DNA from 2 places in the Symbiopectobacterium sp. genome. Region 2 is predicted to be linked to the other one. Evidence: predicted binding sites of a transcription regulator. Region 2 holds the regulator's gene; the other holds the start of a gene.
The links. The regulator CRP, encoded in region 2, controls carbon source genes, mostly activating them, when cyclic AMP is high. The targets are predictions, from matches to a motif close to ATGTGANNNNNNTCACAT.
Positions count from the first base shown of each region.

Region 1 (10,656 bases), on a different contig from region 2:
GTTTGATACCAAGACCTTCCAGGGCCTGACCCTGACGTTGCAGGATTACTGGGCTCGCCAAGGCTGCACCATTGTCCAACCTTTGGATATGGAAGTCGGCGCTGGCACTTCTCATCCGATGACCTGTCTGCGCGCGCTGGGGCCAGAGCCTATTGCCGCAGCCTATGTACAGCCGTCGCGTCGTCCTACCGACGGTCGTTACGGGGAAAACCCGAACCGCCTGCAACACTATTATCAGTTTCAGGTCATCATCAAGCCGTCACCAGACAATATTCAGGAACTGTATCTCGGTTCGCTGAAAGAGCTGGGGCTGGACCCGACCATTCACGATATTCGTTTCGTGGAAGATAACTGGGAGAACCCGACGCTGGGTGCCTGGGGGCTGGGCTGGGAAGTGTGGTTGAACGGTATGGAAGTCACGCAGTTTACCTACTTCCAACAGGTGGGGGGGCTTGAGTGCAAGCCGGTGACCGGCGAGATCACTTATGGTCTGGAACGTCTGGCAATGTACATTCAGGGTGTGGACAGCGTCTATGACCTGGTGTGGAGCGATGGCCCGCTGGGTAAAACCACCTACGGCGACGTGTTCCACCAAAACGAGGTGGAACAATCCACCTATAACTTCGAATACGCTGACGTCGATTTCCTGTTTACCTGCTTCGAGCAGTACGAGAAAGAAGCGCAACAGCTGCTGGCGCTGGAAAAACCGCTGCCGCTGCCTGCCTATGAGCGCATTCTGAAAGCGGCGCACAGCTTTAACCTGCTGGACGCGCGTAAAGCCATTTCCGTTACCGAACGTCAGCGCTATATCCTGCGCATTCGCACGCTAACCAAAGCGGTGGCCGAAGCCTACTACGCTTCCCGTGAAGCGCTGGGCTTCCCGATGTGTAACAAGAAAGAGAGCTAACAGCGATGACTGACAAGACTTTTCTGGTGGAAATCGGCACGGAAGAGCTGCCGCCAAAGGCGCTGCGTTCTCTGGCGGAGTCCTTTGCCGCCAACTTCACCACTGAACTGGATAATGCCGGACTGACACACGGTGACGTGAGTTGGTTTGCCGCACCGCGTCGTTTGGCGTTGAAAGTGGCGCAACTGAGCGCCGCACAACCGGATCGTGAAGTCGAAAAACGTGGTCCGGCCATTGCTCAGGCGTATGACGCTGAGGGCAAACCGACCAAAGCGGCTGAAGGCTGGGCGCGCGGCTGCGGTATCACTGTCGATCAGGCAGAACGTTTGACGACCGACAAAGGCGAGTGGCTGCTGTATCGCGCGCTGGTAAAAGGCGGCAGCGCTCAGGGGCTGTTGGCGGATATGGTCGCAAACGCGCTGGCGAAACTGCCGATCCCGAAACTGATGCACTGGTGCGACAAAGAGACCCAGTTTGTGCGTCCGGTGCATACGGTAACGATGCTGCTGGGTGATGAACTGATCTCCGGTCAGGTACTGGGCATTGAATCCGCTCGTACCGTGCGCGGTCATCGCTTTATGGGCGAACCCGAATTCACCATCGATAACGCTGACCAATACCCGAGCATCCTGCTGGAGCGCGGCAAGGTTATCGCCGATTATGAAGCGCGTAAGGCGTTGATCAAAGCCGATGCGCAAGCGGCTGCGCGTCAGATTGGTGGTAATGCCGATCTGAGCGAAAGCCTGCTGGAAGAAGTGACCTCACTGGTGGAATGGCCGGTGGTGCTGACCGCGCGCTTTGAAGAGAAATTCCTGGCAGTGCCCGCCGAAGCGCTGGTTTACACCATGAAGGGCGACCAGAAGTATTTCCCTGTGTATGACAACGCCGGAAAGCTGCTGCCGAATTTCATCTTTGTTGCCAACATTGAATCCAAAGATCCGCAACAGATTATTTCGGGTAACGAGAAAGTGGTGCGCCCGCGTCTGGCGGATGCCGAATTCTTCTTCAACACCGACCGTAAAAAACGTCTGGAAGATCATCTGCCGCGTCTGCAAACCGTGCTGTTCCAACAGCAGTTGGGTACGCTGCGCGACAAGACCGATCGCATTCAGGCCTTGGCGGGCTGGGTGGCGGAGAAAATCGGTGCCGACGTTGCTCACGCGAAACGCGCCGGTTTGCTCTCCAAGTGTGACCTGATGACCAACATGGTGTTCGAATTTACCGACACCCAGGGCGTAATGGGGATGCACTACGCGCGTCACGACGGCGAAGCCGAAGACGTTGCCGTTGCCCTGAACGAACAGTATCAGCCGCGTTTTGCCGGGGATGCACTGCCTGCGTCAGGCGTTGCCTGTGCATTAGCGATTGCCGACAAGATGGACACGCTGGCGGGAATTTTCGGTATCGGTCAACACCCGAAAGGGGATAAAGACCCGTTCGCGTTGCGCCGCGCTGCGTTGGGTGTGCTGCGTATTATCGTTGAGAAACAGTTGCCGCTCGATCTGCAAACGCTGACGGAAGAAGCGGTACGCCTGTATGGCGACAAGCTGACCAACGCTAAAGTGGTCGATGACGTGATCGAATTCATGCTGGGCCGTTTCCGCGCCTGGTATCAGGAAGAAGGTCATAGCGTGGACACCATTCAGGCGGTATTGGCCCGTCGCCCGACCCGTCCGGCAGATTTCTATGCCCGCGTGAAAGCGGTGAGTCACTTCCGTTCGCTGGATGCCGCCACTGCGCTGGCTGCGGCCAACAAGCGTGTGTCCAACATCCTGGCGAAATCCACCGATACGCTGAACGCCAACATTGATGCTGCTCTGCTCAAAGAGAAAGAGGAAATTCAACTGGCCACCTACGTTACCGCGCTGGAAAGCAAACTGGCACCCTGGTTCGCTGAAGGGCGCTATCAGGAAGCGTTGGCGGAACTGGCCGAACTGCGCGAACCGGTTGATAACTTCTTCGATAAGGTGATGGTTAACGCGGAAGACGAAAGCGTGCGCCTGAACCGTCTGACGCTGCTTAATCAACTGCGTAACCTGTTTCTGAAAGTAGCGGATATTTCCGTATTGCAGTAAGTGAACAGCGCGACGCGTAGCATCTAAACAAATAAGGGCCGTTCATGCAGGAACGGCCCTTTTTTCTACCTGTGTCTTGCTACCGGTCTTCCTTCTCAAACGCCATTTGCAGTGCCATCACCAGCGTATCGCAACCGGCTTTATCGATGGTTAACGGTGGAGCCAACACCAGTTTCGGTCCGACCGGACGTACCACCGCGCCGGCATCGCGTGCCGCTTCTGCAATACGGAATGCCAGCCCGTTATCCGGCGCTAATGAGCGCTTGCTCGCTTTGTCCTCTACCAGATCCAGCGCCAGCATCAGCCCTTTGCCCCGTACGTTGCCCACGGAGCGGAAGCGTGACTCAAACGGCAGCAGTTGATCCAGCAAGTATTCCCCCTGATGTGCGGCATTGGCTGGCAGATTCTCCTGCTCAACAATATCCAACACCGCCAACCCGGCGGCGCAAGCCAGCGGGTGACCACCGTAGGTAAAACCCGTCATCAGCAATCCACGCGCATCGCGGTTGTCCAGATAGGCCGCTTCGATACGCTGATTCAGCACGGTAGCAGACAGCGGCACATATCCGGCGGTGAGTGCTTTGGCAAACACCATGATGTCTGGTTTACGCCCCAACCGCGTGAACCAAACATCGCCCCGCTGCGGCCAAATCCGGTGACTACTTCATCGGCGATCAGCAGTACGCCGTATTTATCACAGATCTCGCGCACCAGCGGCCAGAAGTTAGCGGGTGGCACAATCACGCCGCCTGCGCCCTGCACGGGTTCAGCGATGAAGGCGGCAACCGTATCCGGTCCGTAATAAAGAATTTCACGCTCTAGCTGCTCAGCCACCCGTTTGCCTAACGTATCGGGATCGTCGCAGTTCCACGGGTTGCGATACTGCCAGGGCGATTCGATCTGCGTGCAGCCTTCCAGCATTGGGCCGTAGTTAAGACGGTAAATCGGCAGGCCAGACACCGAGGTGCCACCCATGTGTACGCCGTGATAGGCATTCTTTAGCGAGATAAAGCGCGTGCGTTGCGGCTTGCCTTGCAAAATCCAGTACTGACGCGCCACCTTGAGGGCGGTTTCCACACCGTCTGAGCCGCCCATGCCGTACAACACCCGCCGCATATCTTCTTGCTGTGTCATCTGAATGAGGCGATTAGATAACGCTTCGGCCATCGGGTGGCTGACGCCGTCAAACAGTTGGTAGTAAGCCAGTTCATCCATCTGTTTGGCGATGGCGGCTTTCACTTCCGGGCGATTGTGGCCCACGTTTACGCACCACAGCCCAGCGAAGCCATCGAGCATTTTGCGCCCTTTATCATCCCAGATGTAGAGGCCGTCGCCTTTAACAATGCGCAGCGGTTCGCGTTCGACCCAGTCATTCGGGTGTGCCATCGGGTGCCAAAAACGGTAATCGGTGTGGTTATAGGGTGTTGTCATTGTGAACTCCATGAAATCAGATGACGGTGAGCCGTTGCCGCCGGAGCTGCAACGGACGAATCCGCGTGGCGTTACAGGGTTTCGACCATTTGGCCGATGCGTGAATAGCGCTCGGGGCTCAATCGACGCAGGAAGTGCGCACTCATAAACCCGGCAAACGCCACCATCAGCACCAGATAGGGTAGCGATGACACCACCGGCGAGGAGGAGCCGCTCAGTACGTCGAGGTTATTGACCACCAGCGCCAGCGTTGCCAGCATGCCGAGGGCGGAGAGGGCCGGAGCGATAAGGCGGCTCCAGCGTGACACTGGCAGCGAAGGATTCCGCTGGAAGTAGGCGAGAACGGCGAGCGAGACGCTGAATTGCAGCACCAGAATCGACATGCTGCCCAAGGCGGAAGCCCAGGAGAAAACGTTCGCCATCGGGTCTAACTGCGCCAGGGCGAACAGTGCGGTGGCGCACAGCATAAACGCGCCTTGCACCAGACTGGCGATATAGGGTGTCTGGTGCGTGCGGTGGGTTTTTGCCATTTTCGACCACAGCAAACCGTCACGGCTAATGGCGAACAGGTAGCGAGACAGCGTGTTATGGAACGCCTGTGTTGCGGCAAACAGGCTGGTGATCAGCAAGACGGACATCACCTGTATAGCCCACGGACCAAGCACCTGTTCGGTAACGGTAAACACAAACATCCCGGGATCTTTGGCGGCGAGCTCGGCAACGTGAGTAGCCCCCGCATATTGCACAAATGCCCAGCCGGAGAGGGCGAAAAAGCTGGTGATCAGCACCACGGCGAGCAGTGTGGCGCGTGGGATTATCCTGGCCGGTTGCCGACACTCTTCCGAGTAGATCGCCGTCGCTTCAAAGCCGACGAAAGAGCAAATGGCGAAGATCATCGCAATGCCCACATCGCCATGAAACACGGTGGAAGGGGTAAACGCGCTGATATCAAAGGCAATAGGCTGGGTAACAATGGCGGCGTCAACCAGCAACACAATGCCGACTTCCATCAGCATCAATACGCCAAGCACTTTGCCGCCCAGTTCCACTTTGGCAATGCCGAGCGCGACGACTGCCGCTTGCATCAGCAGCGAGAACAGCCACCAGGGTGCTGCGATACCGGTGTGCATCTGCACGAACTGCGCGAAGAAGAAGCCAAACATGGCAGTGACGGCAAGCTGAATGGCGGTGTAAGTCAGCAGCGCGATGCCGAGCCCGGCGATGCCACTGTGGGTGCCCAGCCCTTGTGCGATATAGGCGTAGAAAGCGCCAGCGTTTACCACATAACGGCTCATGGCGATAAAACCAAAGCTGAAAATAAGCAGCAATGCGCCCGCCAGGACATAAACACCGGGAACGCCTGCGCCGTTGCCTGCCATAAAGGCGACGGGCAAGCCCCCGACGACGCCGGTTAAGGGCGATGCGGCGGCAATAACAAAAAAGATGATCGACCAAAGGCCAAGGCTGCCTTTCTGGAGTTGGTTCCCCTGCGGCAATGCCGTCTGGGGCAGCGCGTGCGCTGATGATGAGTGCTGTGCCATGTTCCGTTCCCCTACGTGATGGTTCATGGTCAGTCTATGAAGGGCTCTGGGGTGTGCGTTATCGAAATCTGGCAAACCTGAATGTGACGAATAGTCATCATTTTCAGATCAAATGATGAACCGCACGCCGTGTGTGCGAGGGCAGTTCAGCAAACAGGCGTTTGTAGTCGGCGGTAAACTGCGACAGGTGCCAGAAGCCCCACTTGGAGGCGATTTCGCTGATCTGTGCGTACTCTCCTTCCATCACCAGCATGCGTTTCACCCCGTTGAGTCGCATGTTTTTCAGGAATACTGCTGGGCTTTGGCCCGTGACGGTTTCAAAACAGTTTTGCAGGGTGCGACACGAGGTGTGGGTCAGTTGGCACAGCTCATCCATGGTTAGTGGCCGATCGCGATGAGCGATCAGTGCGTCCTGTGCTTTGGTGACGACACACTGCGCCTTTTGTAGAGAAGGGCGCACGCTGATGGTCTGCGTGCCCACGGCTGTGAAAAAGGCAAAGGCAAGCTCGCGGATATCACTGAGAAATTGCAACCGTGCCTGCCGTTGCGCAAATTGCAGTGGGTGTTCCATCACGCTGTGCAACATGGCCAAGATGTGTTCGCGCAGCCGTTTGGCAAGTAGATCGTGATGAATGGCGTAGACCCGGTTTGGCAGTTCATCGGTGATATCCGATAACAGTGCTAAAGGAATGCTCAGTACCAATAGCGAAGAGGTTTCCGGCGTTTGCAGCATCAACTCGCCGCCGTCGTAGGACCAGGTAATGTCCTGCTGCGTCAGGCTGTTTCCCATCCAGCGCGCTTCTCCCGACAGCGCATTAAACACCCCGAGGCAGAGCGTGCCCGTTCGGCCCTGGCCGCGTTGAAATACCGATTGTGACAGTTGCTCTTGGTAGAACTGTACGCCGTCCAGCCAGGCCTCTTTCAGGCTACCTTCAAATCGCCCGTGAGAGATTTGGTCATAGCGTAATGCCCAATCGGTCAGCAGTTGACTGTGTTGTGCCAGTTCCTGAATGCGCGATGCGCAACGAAAACCGTTTTGCTCACCAAGATGAAGTGCGGGTGTCATCGTCTGTCTTTCCTGCGTTGTGATGGGATATACCCACTGAGCAAGAATCACGCCAGCGCAATAGCAAAAAATGGCAGATTTTATCTCTGCGTTTCGGGGCTGTGAGTGATGTTTTTGCTGCATATGGTCGTAAAACAGAGGGAAATAGAGTGATTCCTGCCATATGCGTGTTTTGCGCTGTGGCGTTGCACCGTTATGGGTGTATTGCTCAATTTTGCAGCAGTGCGTTGTTATCCGGCCATCGCATCCTGAGTATCCCGGTAACTTGGCAGAAAAACGAGGGTATCGCGCTGATTCGACTATGCTTAAGGATAAGGCGGAGCAATGTGGTCCGCTTCTTCACCGGATAAGACGTGCGATAAGGAGTATGGCATGACGATAACAATGGGGTGGCGCGCGCGCTGGCTATTGCCGGTGCTGGCGTTGGGTATGGTGTTCCAACTGGCAGCCTGTGGTGATAGTGAAGCGGAGCAGCGCAAGGCGTTTATCACGGTATTGCAAAGCGTGCCATCACAACCGGGTAGCGTGCCGCCTGCACTGAGTGACGATCAGAAAAAACGGTTAGGACCTTTTGCCAACGATTACGCCATCTTAACCACCTTTTCCCAGCAGTTGCGGCAAAGCATGGCGGTGAGCCTCAAACCGTTATTGGAGCACGTTTCTCAGATTCGTGTGCCGCAGGATTATTTGACGCAACATGACGGCGTGCGTAGCGCTGTTGGGGCGATAAACCTGCTGGGGCAACAGGTACAGGCGGCAAAAACCCAGGCAGACTCAGCTCGTCGTAACCTGAGCCAGCCGCAAGAGGTGCAAGTGCTGTATGAGCGCGTTTACTCGCAGGTGGTGGTCCAACCGGCGGCGGCATTGGGGAACGTGGTGCCGACCGCCGCCACGCTGGCACAGCAGTTGGCGCAGGTGGGGGACTTCCTTCAGGCCCAGGGCAAGCAGGTCACTTTTGTGGGAAAATCAGGTGCAGTTTGAAACGGCGCAGCAGGCGGCGCGTTACAACGCGCTGATTACGCCTCTGGCAATACAGCAGCGCGATTTGATGAACGGATTACCACCACTTTTACCGCTGTTGAAACCATCGCTATAGGGCAATAACGTGAGGTGGTGATGATATTTAGTGATTTGAATCACATAATAAAAACAAAATCACAGCGTTGTAATGTGATTGAAGTCACATTGTGCTGCCGTTGATGCGGATGATGATGCGTCGAATTGATCGTATTCGGTGATTTTATGTGAACTCAGTCACTAAAATGTAGCAATGATGTGGGGATTATGTGTGATGTTTGTCACATATGGCCGTGAGGTTGCGGTATCAAACCGACGTGCTAGAGTCCGCACGATCTCTACCGACGGAAGGCAGTCACACCGTCTCACGATAATGACCACACGTGCTTGCGATCGCGCGTTTGAATAGGGGTGTGTTTTTATGCTCACAGCAGATACAAAGGTCAAAGTTCAGAATTTTGGCCGCTTCCTGAGCAACATGGTAATGCCTAATATCGGGGCGTTTATCGCTTGGGGCCTGATTACCGCGTTGTTTATTCCAACCGGCTGGCTGCCGAATGCAACACTCGCCAAGCTGGTGGGACCGATGATCACCTATCTGCTGCCGCTGCTTATCGGTTACACCGGCGGCCGTTTGGTGGCGGGCGATCGCGGTGGCGTGGTCGGTGCTATCACCACGATGGGGGTGATCGTCGGTGTGGATATGCCGATGTTCCTTGGCGCAATGATCGTTGGCCCGTTGGGCGGATGGGCCATCAAACGTTTTGACCGCGCTGTAGATGGTAAAATCAAAAGCGGTTTTGAAATGCTGGTCAACAACTTCTCGGCCGGTATTATCGGCATGTTGTTGGCTATGCTGGCGTTTTGGGCTATTGGTCCGCTCGTAGAAGGGTTGTCGAAAATCCTGGCGGCGGGCGTAAACCTGATGGTGCAGACCAACCTGCTGCCGTTGGCCTCCATCTTTGTTGAACCGGCCAAAATACTGTTCCTGAATAACGCCATTAACCACGGTATCTTCTCGCCGCTGGGTATCCAACAGGAGACGGAAACCGGTAAGTCTATTTTCTTCCTGATTGAAGCCAACCCTGGTCCGGGCATGGGTGTGCTGATGGCCTACATGTTCTTTGGCCACGGTAATGCTAAAGAGTCCGCACCGGGCGCTGCCATCATCCACTTCCTGGGCGGTATCCACGAAATCTATTTCCCGTATGTTCTGATGAATCCGCGTCTGCTGATTGCGGTGATTCTGGGCGGCATGACCGGCGTGTTCACGCTGAGCTTACTGGGCGGTGGTCTGGTTTCTCCGGCTTCTCCGGGCTCTGTTCTGGCCGTGTTGGCAATGACGCCGAAAGGGGCTTATTTTGCCAATATCGTGGCGATTGCTGCTGCGTTTGCCGTCTCCTTTGTGCTGTCAGCGATTCTGCTGAAAAGCACCAAGGTAAAAGAGGGTGACGATCTCGATGAAGCCACACGTCGAGTGCAAGAGATGAAAGCAGCCTCCAAGGGCGGTTCAGTGCCCACTGGCATCAGCGGCGATCTGAGCACCGTGCGCAAGATCATTGTGGCCTGTGATGCTGGCATGGGTTCCAGCGCCATGGGGGCTGGCGTATTGCGCAAGAAAGTGCAGGACGCCGGGCTGACGCAAATTTCTGTCACCAATAGCGCCATCAACAGCTTGCCTGAGGATGTCGATCTGGTGATTACGCATCGTGATTTGACCGAACGCGCCCTGCGCCATGCACCACAAGCACAGCATATTTCGCTGACCAACTTCCTCGACAGCCAGTTGTACAGCGATCTGGTGAGCCGTCTGGCCGCCGCTCAACCTGCGGGTGGCAGCGTTGCCGCCGCACCGGTTGTTGAGCCGCAAGCCGCCACCTTGTTCCAACTGGGCGCTGCTAACGTATTCCTGAACTTGCAGGCGAGCGATAAAGAGCAGGCGATTCGCTTTGCCGGTGAGCAACTGGTGAAAGGTGGCTATGTCGAGCCGGAATATGTGGATGCGATGCTGGCGCGTGAAAAGCTGACCTCGACTTATCTGGGCGAGTCCATCGCCGTGCCGCATGGCACCATTGAAGCCAAAGATCGCGTGCTGAAAACCGGCATCGTCTTCTGCCAATATCCGCAGGGGGTGCGCTTCGGTGATGATGAGGATGACGTGGCAAAATTGGTGATCGGTATCGCGGCGCGTAATAACGAACATATTGCGGTGATCACCCGCCTGACCAATGCGCTGGACGATGACACCGTGATTGCCCGTTTAGCGCAGACCCAGGATGTGCAGGAAGTGCTAGACCTGCTCTCCGAGAAAAAGAGTGCCTGATGCATCGGCAGCGCCGCCTTCGGGCGGCCTCTTTTTTGCCATTGTTTTGAAAGGTTAACGCATGATGAAAGCTTTACATTTTGGTGCCGGAAATATCGGACGCGGGTTTATCGGAAAACTGCTGGCAGACGCCAACATCGAACTCACCTTTGCAGATGTGAACCAGCCGTTGCTGGATGCTATCAACAACCGTAAGCAGTATCAGGTGAGAGTGGTCGGCGAGCAGGCACAGTTGGAAACGATCAGCAACGTCAGCGCGATGCACAGCGCAAGCCCGGAAGCCGTGGCGTTGATTG
Region 1 is NZ_JBPETA010000057.1:3,906-14,561, reverse strand. It holds gene glyQ (glycine--tRNA ligase subunit alpha) at 1-907, shown strand, start outside; gene glyS (glycine--tRNA ligase subunit beta) at 913-2,982, shown strand; gene ACTBDZ_RS07605 (aminotransferase class III-fold pyridoxal phosphate-dependent enzyme) at 3,062-3,577, opposite strand; gene ACTBDZ_RS07600 (aminotransferase class III-fold pyridoxal phosphate-dependent enzyme) at 3,520-4,413, opposite strand; gene ACTBDZ_RS07595 (APC family permease) at 4,485-5,954, opposite strand; gene ACTBDZ_RS07590 (helix-turn-helix domain-containing protein) at 6,058-7,020, opposite strand; partial or broken gene ACTBDZ_RS07585 (DUF3053 domain-containing protein) at 7,405-8,116, shown strand; gene ACTBDZ_RS07580 (PTS mannitol transporter subunit IICBA) at 8,459-10,360, shown strand; gene ACTBDZ_RS07575 (mannitol-1-phosphate 5-dehydrogenase) at 10,425-10,656, shown strand, end outside.
Region 1: ACTBDZ_RS07580 (PTS mannitol transporter subunit IICBA) is a predicted target of CRP. The motif match lies at 8,307-8,324, and genes of this name have one in related genera.

Region 2 (10,656 bases):
GCGGTGTGGACGAAAGCAAATGACAACAGATTCAAAGGCGGTAACGCGGGCGACGCATGACAAAGTGATTCTACCCGTATACGCACCGGCGCAATTTGTGCCGGTTAAAGGCAAAGGTAGCCGCGTATGGGATCAGCAGGGGCGTGAGTATATCGACTTTGCCGGTGGGATTGCTGTAACGGCATTGGGTCATTGCCACCCGGCGCTGGTGGCGGCGTTAAAGCAGCAGGGCGAAACGCTGTGGCACACCAGCAATATCTTCACCAATGAGCCAGCGCTGCGTCTGGCCAGCAAACTGATAGACGCCACCTTTGCCGAGCGCGTGTTCTTTGTTAACTCTGGTGCGGAAGCCAACGAAGCGGCTTTCAAGCTGGCTCGTCACTATGCGATTAAGCGCCACAGACCGTATAAAACCAAAATTATTGCGTTCTACAATGCGTTTCACGGCCGCACCTTGTTCACTGTCTCGGTCGGTGGTCAGGCGAAATAAGCCGATGGCTTCGGACCAAAACCAGCCGATATCGTGCACGTGCCATTCAACGATCTGGCTGCAGTAAAAGCGGTGATGGATGACCACACCTGCGCCGTGGTGCTGGAACCGATTCAGGGCGAGGGGGGCATTACACCGGCCACGCCGGAATTCCTAAAAGGCGTGCGTGAGCTGTGCGATCAGCATCACGCTCTGCTGGTGTTTGATGAAGTGCAAAGCGGCATGGGGCGTTCCGGCAAGCTGTTTACCTACATGCACTATGGCGTGACACCGGATATTCTCACTACGGCGAAAGCGTTGGGCGGCAGTTTCCCCATCAGCGCCATGCTGACCACTGAAGAAGTCGCCTCTGTGATGACCGTCGGCGTACATGGCACCACCTACGGCGGTAACCCGCTGGCTTGTGCGGTGGCTGAAGCAGCATTGGACACCATCAACACCCCGCAGGTGCTTTCCGGTGTACAAGCGCGCCACGAGCGCTTCGTCTCGATTCTTCAGGCGATTAATGAAGAGCACGGTATTTTTGAGCAGATTCGCGGTATGGGACTGCTGATTGGCGCAGAACTGAAGCCGAAATGGCACGGTCAGGCGGGCAAGTTCCTTGCCGCTGCCGCAGAGCAAGGCGTTATGGTGCTAGTCGCGGGGCCTAACGTGGTGCGTTTTGTGCCGTCGCTGGTGATTGATCTGGAAGATATTGATCAGGGCATGGCGCGGTTCGCGCGGGCGGTCGAAGCCGTGGTGAAAGCAGGGTAGCGTAGGCTCGTCAAAAGCACGCTGCGCAGCGCGCAACGTGCTTTTGCCTAAACGGCGCTGGTGATATCAGCGTGTGCCGTACACCACGATAGTTTTGCCGTGTGCCGAGATCAGATTCTGATCTTCCAGCATTTTCAGAATACGGCCTACCGTTTCGCGGGAACAACCAACAATCTGACCAATTTCCTGACGCGTGATCTTGATTTGCATCCCATCCGGGTGCGTCATGGCATCGGGCTGCTTCGCCAGGTTCAACAGTGTCTGCGCGATGCGGCCCGTAACATCCAGGAAGGCCAGATTGCCCACTTTCTGGGAGGTCACCTGGAGGCGACGCGCCATCTGTGAGGAAAGACGCATCAGAATATCCGGGTTGACTTGGATCAGTTGACGGAATTTTTTATAGGAGATTTCAGCGACTTCACAGGCAGTTTTTGCCCGCACCCATGCACTGCGTTCCTGGCCCTCTTCGAACAGGCCCAGTTCCCCAATAAAATCCCCCTGGTTGAGGTAGGAGAGGATCATTTCCTTGCCTTCTTCATCCTTGATCAGCACAGCCACTGAGCCTTTCACGATGTAGTAAAGCGTTTCTGCCTTTTCACCTTGGTGAATCAGCGTGCTCTTCGATGGATACTTGTGAATATGACAATGAGAAAGGAACCATTCAAGAGTCGGGTCTGTCTGAGGTTTGCCGAGAACCATTCGCTGTTATCCTCTGTTGTAATTCACTGCGCAAATTACAGGGTTCAGAGTTCCCTGTACGGCGTATTAACGTGCTAGTAGTAAAAATTCCGTGTTGGCGGACTGACGTCAGGGAATATACTGGCCTCTGTATGGCGACGTCACGACCCGTTCTTACCGTCAGTATAAAACTGAAGGAACGGATTCTATTCCTGTTTGTAACACAGCTTGACGAGCCTGTCTCGTGTTGTCTCGCTTCAGCATGATTAAGCTCTAGTTATCGGCGGTTTTTATATATAACAGTGAGTAATTTTCAAATAAATTTGAGGAGTTGTGGATGCAAGCGCGCGTAAAATGGGTCGAAGATCTGACCTTTCTCGGTGAGTCGTCATCCGGGCATCAGATCCTGATGGATGGCAATGCTGGCGATAAAGCTCCCAGTCCGATGGAGATGGTGTTGATGGCGGCAGGAGGCTGTAGCGCCATTGATGTGGTGTCCATTTTGCAAAAGGGTCGCAATACTATTACCGGATGTGAAGTCAAATTATCCTCGACGCGTCGTGAAGAAGCGCCGCGCCTGTTTACCCATATCAACCTGCATTTTGTCGTCACGGGCGTGGGGTTGACGGATAAAGTGGTTGAACGGGCAGTATCGCTGTCGGCGGAGAAGTATTGTTCAGTGGCGCTAATGTTAGAAAAGGCGGTGAAGGTTACTCACAGCCACGAAATCATCGCTGTCGCATAGTTTTATGGCGGGCTGTGTGTTTTATCTCAGCCCGCGCTACGCCCTTCTGCCAGCCGTTTTACCAGCGGTGCCATGATCAGTTCCATGGCGAGTCCCATTTTTCCCCCCGGCACCACCAACGTATTGATGTGTGAAATAAACGAGCCTTGCAGCATGGCCAGTAGGTAGGGATAGTCAATATGCTCGACGCCCTGGAAATGGATCACCACAAAGCTCTCGTCCAGCGAAGGGATCGCCTTGGCTGCAAAGGGGTTTGAGGTATCGATAGTCGGTACGCGCTGGAAGTTGATATGGGTGCGAGAAAACTGCGGTGTGATATAGGTGATGTAATCCTCCATGGAACGCACCACTGAATCCATCACGGCTTCACGTGAGTGACCGCGTTCGTTGATATCGCGAACCAGCTTTTGAATCCATTCCAGATTGACGATGGGGACCACGCCGACCAGTAGGTCAACGTGCTGGGCAACATCGTACTGGTCGGTGACCACCGCGCCGTGCAGACCCTCATAAAACAGCATATCGGTAGGATGCTGCATCGGCTCCCATGGAGTAAAGGTGCCGGGCACTTGATTGTAGGGAATCGCCTCATCGTAGGTGTGCAGGTATTTGCGTGTTTTTCCGGTACCGTTGCGGCCATATTCGATAAACGCGTGTTCAAGCAAGCTGAAATCGTTGGCCTCTGGGCCGAAATAGCTGATATGGCGGCCTAAATCTTTCGCTTTACGAATTGCCATGTCCATTTTTGGCCGGGTATAACGGTGAAAGCTATCGCCTTCCAGTGAAGCGGCTTTTATCTGCAACTGCTGGAAGATCTTCCTGAACGCGAGGCTGGTCGTGGTGGTGCCTGCTCCACTGGAGCCGGTAACGGCAATGATCGGGTGTTGTTGCGACATGCGGTTGCACTCCGTCGGATTAGGCGTTTGACTAACATGGCTCTCACTGTATAACAGACCCAGTGACGCAAGACGACCCCCCGCGCGTCAGGAAACGATGATTTATCACGTTACGGCGTATTTTCGTTTAGCTGGGTGCGCGGCATGATATTCAGCGTTTCATGCAGCTCTGACCACACCAACACCACGTCTCCCGAGGCAAGCTGGCGGCGAATATCCCTGACTTTTTCCTCCAATGAGCGTTCCTGCTCGCCGTAATCCGTGCCTTCACGTAACACAAAGGACTCAATAATATTTTGCAGCGTATCGCTATCAAGCTGCTGCCAGGGAATCATCATGCTGTTGCCTCTGCGGTGTCCGCCGATAGAAAGCGCGTGAACCAGGCCGGAATGCGTTGTTCCAGCCACATTTCCGGTTTCAGTAATGTACCGCCGACAAACCCGACGTGCCCGCCGTGCGCTGTCAGTTGGTATTCGATAGTGTCGGGCAGGTGGCTGATATCCGGGATCACCTCGGGTGTCATGAAAGGATCGTCCTGCGCATGGATGATCAGCGTCGGCGTACGAATGGTGGGCAGCAACGCCAGTGCACTGCACTGATGGTAGTAGTCGGCAGCATTCTGAAAACCATGAATACGGGCGGTGATCGCATCATCAAACTCACGCAATCCCTTTATACGTTGCAACTGTGCCGGGATAATCGGTAACGAACCCGGATAGCGTGCCAGCTTACGCTGGGCATTCTGCTTTAACTGTCCGACCATATGGCGCTGATAAATAAGGGAAAATCCCTTTTCGATCCTGCGGCTACAGGCGTCGAGATGAAACGGCGCGGAGACTATCGCCGCAGCGGAGAGCAACCGGGCTTCTTCCCGTTTAGCCAGCATATTGCCGCCCAGAGAAATGCCGATGGCAGCAGTCGGTGCTTCGCCTAGCGTATCCCGCATCCAGCGCAGCAGATAGCTGCCATCATCGGTTTCACCAGAATGGTAGATACGATTCAGACGGTTGGGACGGCCTCTACAGCCTCGAAAATGCATAATCACCGCCAGCCAGCCTTGCTCACGGCACGCTTGTAACAAACCGTGCGCATAGGGGCTGTGAAAGCTGCCTTCCAGAGCGTGAAACAGCACTACGCGGGGTTTGTGGCGCGCGCCTTGCGGCGCTTCGCTCCAGGCCAGATCGACAAAATCGCCGTCAGGCAGATCGAGTTGTTGCCACACCGGCTGCAAACGGGCACGGCGGCGAATCAAGCGCGGCAACAGCGTTTGTACATGCGGGTTATCAGCCCCTCGTAACGGGCGAAATGTTGAGGACAACATGGGAATCGAAACGACCTCGGGAAATAATTGTGCGATATTCATCACACTGCGCTAACCTGCTTGCGCCGCTCAGCGAGCATTGCTGTGTAACAGACAGGCTAACGTTCAGTCAGGTCAATAAATCATACCGCAACGGTGGGGACAAGGGGCAGTCAAAACGTGGAACAGGGCTTATTTTTATCGATGTTGGCTTTTCTCTGGGTGGCGGCAATCACGCCTGGCCCGAATAACATGCTGCTGACGACCTCCGGTGCCAACTTCGGCTTTATGCGATCGCTGTGGCTGATGGTGGGTATCATGCTCGGCATGCAGAGCATTTTACTGCTGGTGGCATTTGGTGTGGGCGGCATGATCCTGCTCTATCCTTCGTTGCACCTGATACTTAAAGTGTTCGGCAGTCTTTACCTGCTATGGTTGGCGTGGAAAATTGCGACGGCGGCCTATGAGCGGCTTGAGGCCAGTGCACCGCCGCCGCCGCCGCTGCGACTGTATCAAGGCTGGCTGCTTCAATTTCTGAATCCTAAAGCCTGGCTAATGGCGCTGGGATCGGTCGCAAGTTTCAGTCTGGCGGGCAGCGGCTATAACCATTCGGTGCTGCTGATAAGTTTTGGCATTGTGTTGGTTAACCTGGTTTCTGGCGTTATTTGGCTGGGCTTCGGCACGGCAATTGGCCGCTTGTTGCGTAGCCGCAAAGCATGGGTGATTTTTAACGTCTCGATGGGGGTGCTAACAGCGGCCTGTGTTCTGTTGATCTGGCACTAGCGGAGCCAGCTCGTCATCCTCGGCGTAGGCCGAGGATCTCTTACAGCAGAAACGCGTTTTGTCTGTGGGAGATTCCCGCCTTCGCAGGAATGACGGAGGTAGCGGGAATGACTGAGGGGAGCGGCGTGCTACCTGAGAAAGCGAGAGTTGCCGCTCTCGGTTGGGGCCAACTACCCTTCATTCATTATCTGTTCTAGCTGCTCTTGCGCGTCCAGCCAGGCCATCTCTGCCTCTTCCTGTTCGCTTTTGAGTTTGGCCTGCTGTTGCAGGCATTCCGTCAGTTCGGCTTTGCGACTTTGGTCGTACAGTTCGCTGTCCGATAAGCGCGCTTCGATTTTTGCCAACGCATCGGAGAGCTTCTCCATCTGCTGCTCATACTGAGCAATATTTTTACGCAACGGTTGGGTTTGGGTGCGCAGCTCCGCTTCGCGCCGCTTTTGATCTTTGCGTGCCTGTGCGTTGTTGGTTGAGGCGGGCTTATCGACGGATTCAGCGGCGCTGTTTTGGCGCTGCACGTCCGTCAGCCATTGCTGGTAATCTTCCAGATCGCCATCAAACGGCTCCACTTTGCGATCGTGTACCAGATAGAGATCGTCCGTGGTGGATCGGATCAGGTGTCGATCGTGGGAGACCACCACCAGCGCGCCTTCGAAATCGATCAACGCTTCTGTCAGTGCCTGACGCATGTCCAGATCGAGATGGTTGGTCGGTTCATCGAGCAACAGCAGGTTAGGGCGCTGCCACACGATCAATGCCAGCACCAAACGGGCTTTTTCACCGCCTGAGAAACGCTCGGTCACTTCCGTCACTTTGTCGCCCTGAAAACCGAAGCCGCCGAGATAATCGCGCAGTTGCTGCTCGGTTTCCCGCTCTGCCAAACGGACCAGATGTTGCAGCGGGGATTCATCCGCACGCAGAAACTCAAGCTGATGCTGGGCGAAATAGCCGAGCTTGACGCCCTTCGCCAGCCCGATTTCGCCGTGCAACGGGGCCAGCTCGCCCGCTAGCAACTTGATCAGCGTCGATTTACCGGCACCGTTGTGCCCCAGCAGGCCAATGCGTGAACCCGGCACCAGATTGAGCTTGATGGATTCCAGAATCAGTTTGTCACCGTAGCCTGCGCTCACCTTCTCCATGCGCAGCAACGGGTTCGGCAGCGACTCTGGCGCACGGAAACTGAAACGGAACGGGTTATCGACGTGTGCCGGGGCAATAAGCTCCATGCGCTCCAGCATTTTAATCCGGCTTTGCGCCTGCTTGGCTTTGGTGGCCTGTGCGCGGAAGCGATCGATATAGTGTTGCAAGTGCGCCACGCGCTCTTGCTGATGCTCATACAACGCCTGCTGCTGCGCTAAACGCGTAGCGCGCTGGCGTTCGAACGAGGAGTAGTTACCGGTGTATTCGAACAGCGTCTCCTGCTCGATGTGCAGGATCTTGTTGACGATAGGATCGAGGAAGTCGCGATCGTGGGAGATCAGTACCAGCGTTCCCGGATAGCTTTTCAGCCATTTCTCCAGCCAAATCACCGCATCCAGATCGAGGTGGTTGGTCGGTTCGTCGAGCAGCAACAGATCGGAGCGGCAAATCAGCGCTTGGGCCAGATTAAGGCGCATACGCCATCCGCCGGAAAAATCACGTACCGGCTGCTGCAATTGGGCCTGGGTAAAGCCAAGGCCATCGAGCAGGCTGGCGGCGCGCGCCGGAATACTCCAGGCTTGAATCGCATCCAGCTTGCCGTGTGCACGGGCGATGGCGTTACCATCGTTAATGTCGTTGGCGTTCTGAAGTTCAGCTTCTAACTGGCGAAATTCACGATCGCCGTCAATAACATAGTCAATGGCAGGCACATCCAGCGCGGGCGTTTCCTGATTGACCCATGCCAGTGCCCAGTTATTCGGAAACGTGGCGCTGCCGCCATCGGCACCGATCTCGCCTTTTAGCAACGAGAGTAGCGTGGACTTGCCGCAGCCGTTTTTACCGACTAATCCAACCTTCTGGCCTGGATTGATGGTGGCGGTGGCGTTATCAAGCAAGACACGCACGCCGCGCCGAATTTGCAAAGCGGAGAAAACAATCATAAAGCGTCACATGTTCAGAGTATGTTAAATTATCACGGTTATCTCGGGACCGAGAACGTCCTGTTTGTCGTATCGTTATCGCGCAGCATGGTAGCGGAAAACCGCGCTCATGACGACGCTTTGGAGGGGAATGATGTCGCAGCCACCGAAGATTTTGCTGCTGTATGCCCATCCGGAATCGCAAGACTCGATAGCCAACCGGGTTTTGCTACAACCGGCGCACCAGTTAGCCCATGTTACCGTACACGATCTGTACGCTCACTATCCGGACTTTTTTGTTGATATTCACTACGAGCAACAGCTGCTGCGCGAACATCAGGTGATTGTGTTTCAGCATCCACTCTATACCTACAGTTGCCCGGCGCTGCTAAAGGAGTGGTTTGACCGCGTGCTGTCGCGCGGGTTTGCCAATGGTATTGGCGGTAATGCACTGGCGGGCAAATATTGACGTTCGGTAATCACCACGGGTGAGCCGGAAGAGAGCTATCACCTGGAAGGTAATAACCGCTTCAGTATGGAAGAGGTGCTGCGTCCGTTTGAAATGACGGCGGCCATGTGTCGTATGCATTGGCTACCGCCGCTGATGGTCTATTGGGCGCGCAGGTTGCCCGCCGATGTGCTGGCAAGCTATGCCGAGGCGTATAGCGAATGGCTGGCATCCCCGCTACCCAAAATGGAGGGTGAGTGATGGAGAGTTCCCCCCTGCTGAGTGCGGGCATTCTGTTTTTGTTTGTCGCTGTACTGATGGTACCTATCGCCAGCCGATTGGGCATTGGTGCGGTATTGGGGTATTTGATTGCCGGTATCGCCATTGGTCCTTGGGGGCTGGGCTTTATCCGCGATGTTGACGCTATCCTGCATTTCTCTGAGCTTGGCGTGGTGTTCCTGATGTTTATCATCGGGTTGGGGCTGAATCCGCAAAAGTTATGGACATTACGGCGATCCATCTTCGGGATTGGTGCCGCGCAGGTTGGGTTCAGCGCGGCGGTTCTTGGCGGCTTACTCTACCTGACCGGCTTTTCCTGGCAATCGGCGCTGATTGGTGGCGTTGGGTTGGCAATGTCTTCCACCGCGATGGCGCTGCAATTGATGCGCGAGAAAGGAATGAACCGCAGCGAATCCGGCCAGTTGGGTTTCGCAGTGCTGCTGTTTCAGGACTTGGCAGTCATCCCCGCTCTGGCGTTGGTGCCGGTGCTGGCCGGTGTGCAGGGCGAAGTGACCGACTGGAAAGACGTTGCCATCAAGGTCGCGGTCTTTATCGGTATGTTGATCGGTGGACGCTATCTGGTACGTCCGCTATTCCGCTTTATCGCCGCCTCCGGCGTGCGTGGGGTGTTTACCGCCGCGGCGCTGCTGCTGGTGCTTGGCTCTGCGGTCTTTATGGATGCGCTGGGCTTCTCCATGGCGTTGGGCACCTTTATCGCAGGCGTGTTGCTGGCGGAAAGTGAGTATCGCCACGAGCTGGAAATTTCCATCGAGCCTTTTAAGGGATTGTTGCTCGGACTGTTTTTTATCTCCGTCGGCATGGCACTCGATCTGGGGGTGTTGTTTACCCATATCGACGAAGTGTTGCTGGGCGTATTCCTTCTGGTCACGGTGAAGGGCATTGTGTTGTACGTGTTGGCACGTGTGAATCGGATGCGGCGTTCTGAACGGCTTCAGTTTGCCGGGGTGCTGAGTCAGGGCGGGGAGTTTGCGTTTGTGCTGTTTTCTGCGGCAGCGGCACACAGGGTGCTACAGGGCGAACAGCTTCCGTTGCTGCTGGTCACGGTAACCCTCTCCATGATGACCACGCCGCTGCTGATGCAGGGGATAGACCGCATTCTGGCGCATCGTTATAACGCCACGGAGGAGCATGACGAAAAGCCCTATGTGCAAGATGACGAGCCGCAGGTGATTATTGTCGGGTTTGGGCGTTTTGGGCAGGTTATCGGGCGCTTGCTGATGGCAAACAAAATGCGCATCACGGTATTGGAACGTGATATCAGCGCCGTCAGCCTGATGCGCAGCTATGGTTACAAAGTGTATTACGGTGATGCCACTGAACTGGAACTGCTGCGGGCGGCCGGCGCTGAACAGGCGCGCGCGATTGTAATCACCTGTAATGAGCCGGAAGACACCATGGCCATTGTGCACCTGTGCCAAAAGCATTTTCCCAATCTGGAAATTCTGGCGCGCGCGCGGACGTGTTGAAGCCCATGAATTATTGCAGTCTGGTGTCAAACATTTCGCGCGTGAAATCTTTTCGAGTGCGCTGGAACTGGGGCGTAAAATGTTGACGTCGGTGGGGATGCATTCTCATCAGGCTTATCGGGCACAGCAGCATTTTCGGCGCTTGGATATGCGCATGCTGCGTGAATTGATGCCGATACGTCAGGGAGATGCCGATGTGGCGCAGGTTTCGCGCGTCAAGGAAGCGCGGCGGGAGCTGGAAGACATTTTCCAACGCGAAATGCAGCACGAGCGCCGTCGTCTGGATGACTGGGATGAGTACGAATAGCATGAGTCGCGTGCAGCGAGGAAGGCAAGATGCAACGTAAACGGTTTATCGCGGGTGCCGTGTGTCCTCAGTGTCAGGCGCAGGATACGCTGGCCGTAGGGCAGGAAGATCAAGTAGATGTGGTCACCTGTGTCAAGTGCGGCTATCGACAGCGGCAGTCAGATCCGCCGCCTGCTGCGCCAGAGCGGCAGGGCGAGCATATCATCGGCATTTTTCATCCTGATTGATCGGTGGGGCATTTTTTTATCCCAGACGGTACATGGGGATTTTTTTCAGCTACAATTTGCGCCAGTTTTGATTTCCAACGGTAGGAGATGTCATGAAAGTTGCAAAAGATCTGGTGGTCAGCCTGGCCTACCAGGTACGTACAGAAGATGGTGTATTGGTTGATGAGTCTCCGGTGAGCGCACCGTTGGACTACCTGCACGGTCAC
Region 2 is NZ_JBPETA010000072.1:934-11,589, forward strand. It holds partial or broken gene argD (bifunctional acetylornithine/succinyldiaminopimelate transaminase) at 20-1,243, shown strand; gene crp (cAMP-activated global transcriptional regulator CRP) at 1,310-1,942, opposite strand; gene ACTBDZ_RS08665 (OsmC family protein) at 2,259-2,666, shown strand; gene ACTBDZ_RS08670 (phosphoribulokinase) at 2,693-3,562, opposite strand; gene ACTBDZ_RS08675 (YheU family protein) at 3,673-3,900, opposite strand; gene ACTBDZ_RS08680 (hydrolase) at 3,897-4,880, opposite strand; gene ACTBDZ_RS08685 (LysE family translocator) at 5,043-5,645, shown strand; gene ACTBDZ_RS08690 (ABC transporter ATP-binding protein) at 5,816-7,723, opposite strand; partial or broken gene kefG (glutathione-regulated potassium-efflux system ancillary protein KefG) at 7,857-8,411, shown strand; partial or broken gene kefB (glutathione-regulated potassium-efflux system protein KefB) at 8,411-10,223, shown strand; gene ACTBDZ_RS08705 (YheV family putative zinc ribbon protein) at 10,253-10,450, shown strand; gene slyD (peptidylprolyl isomerase) at 10,543-10,656, shown strand, end outside.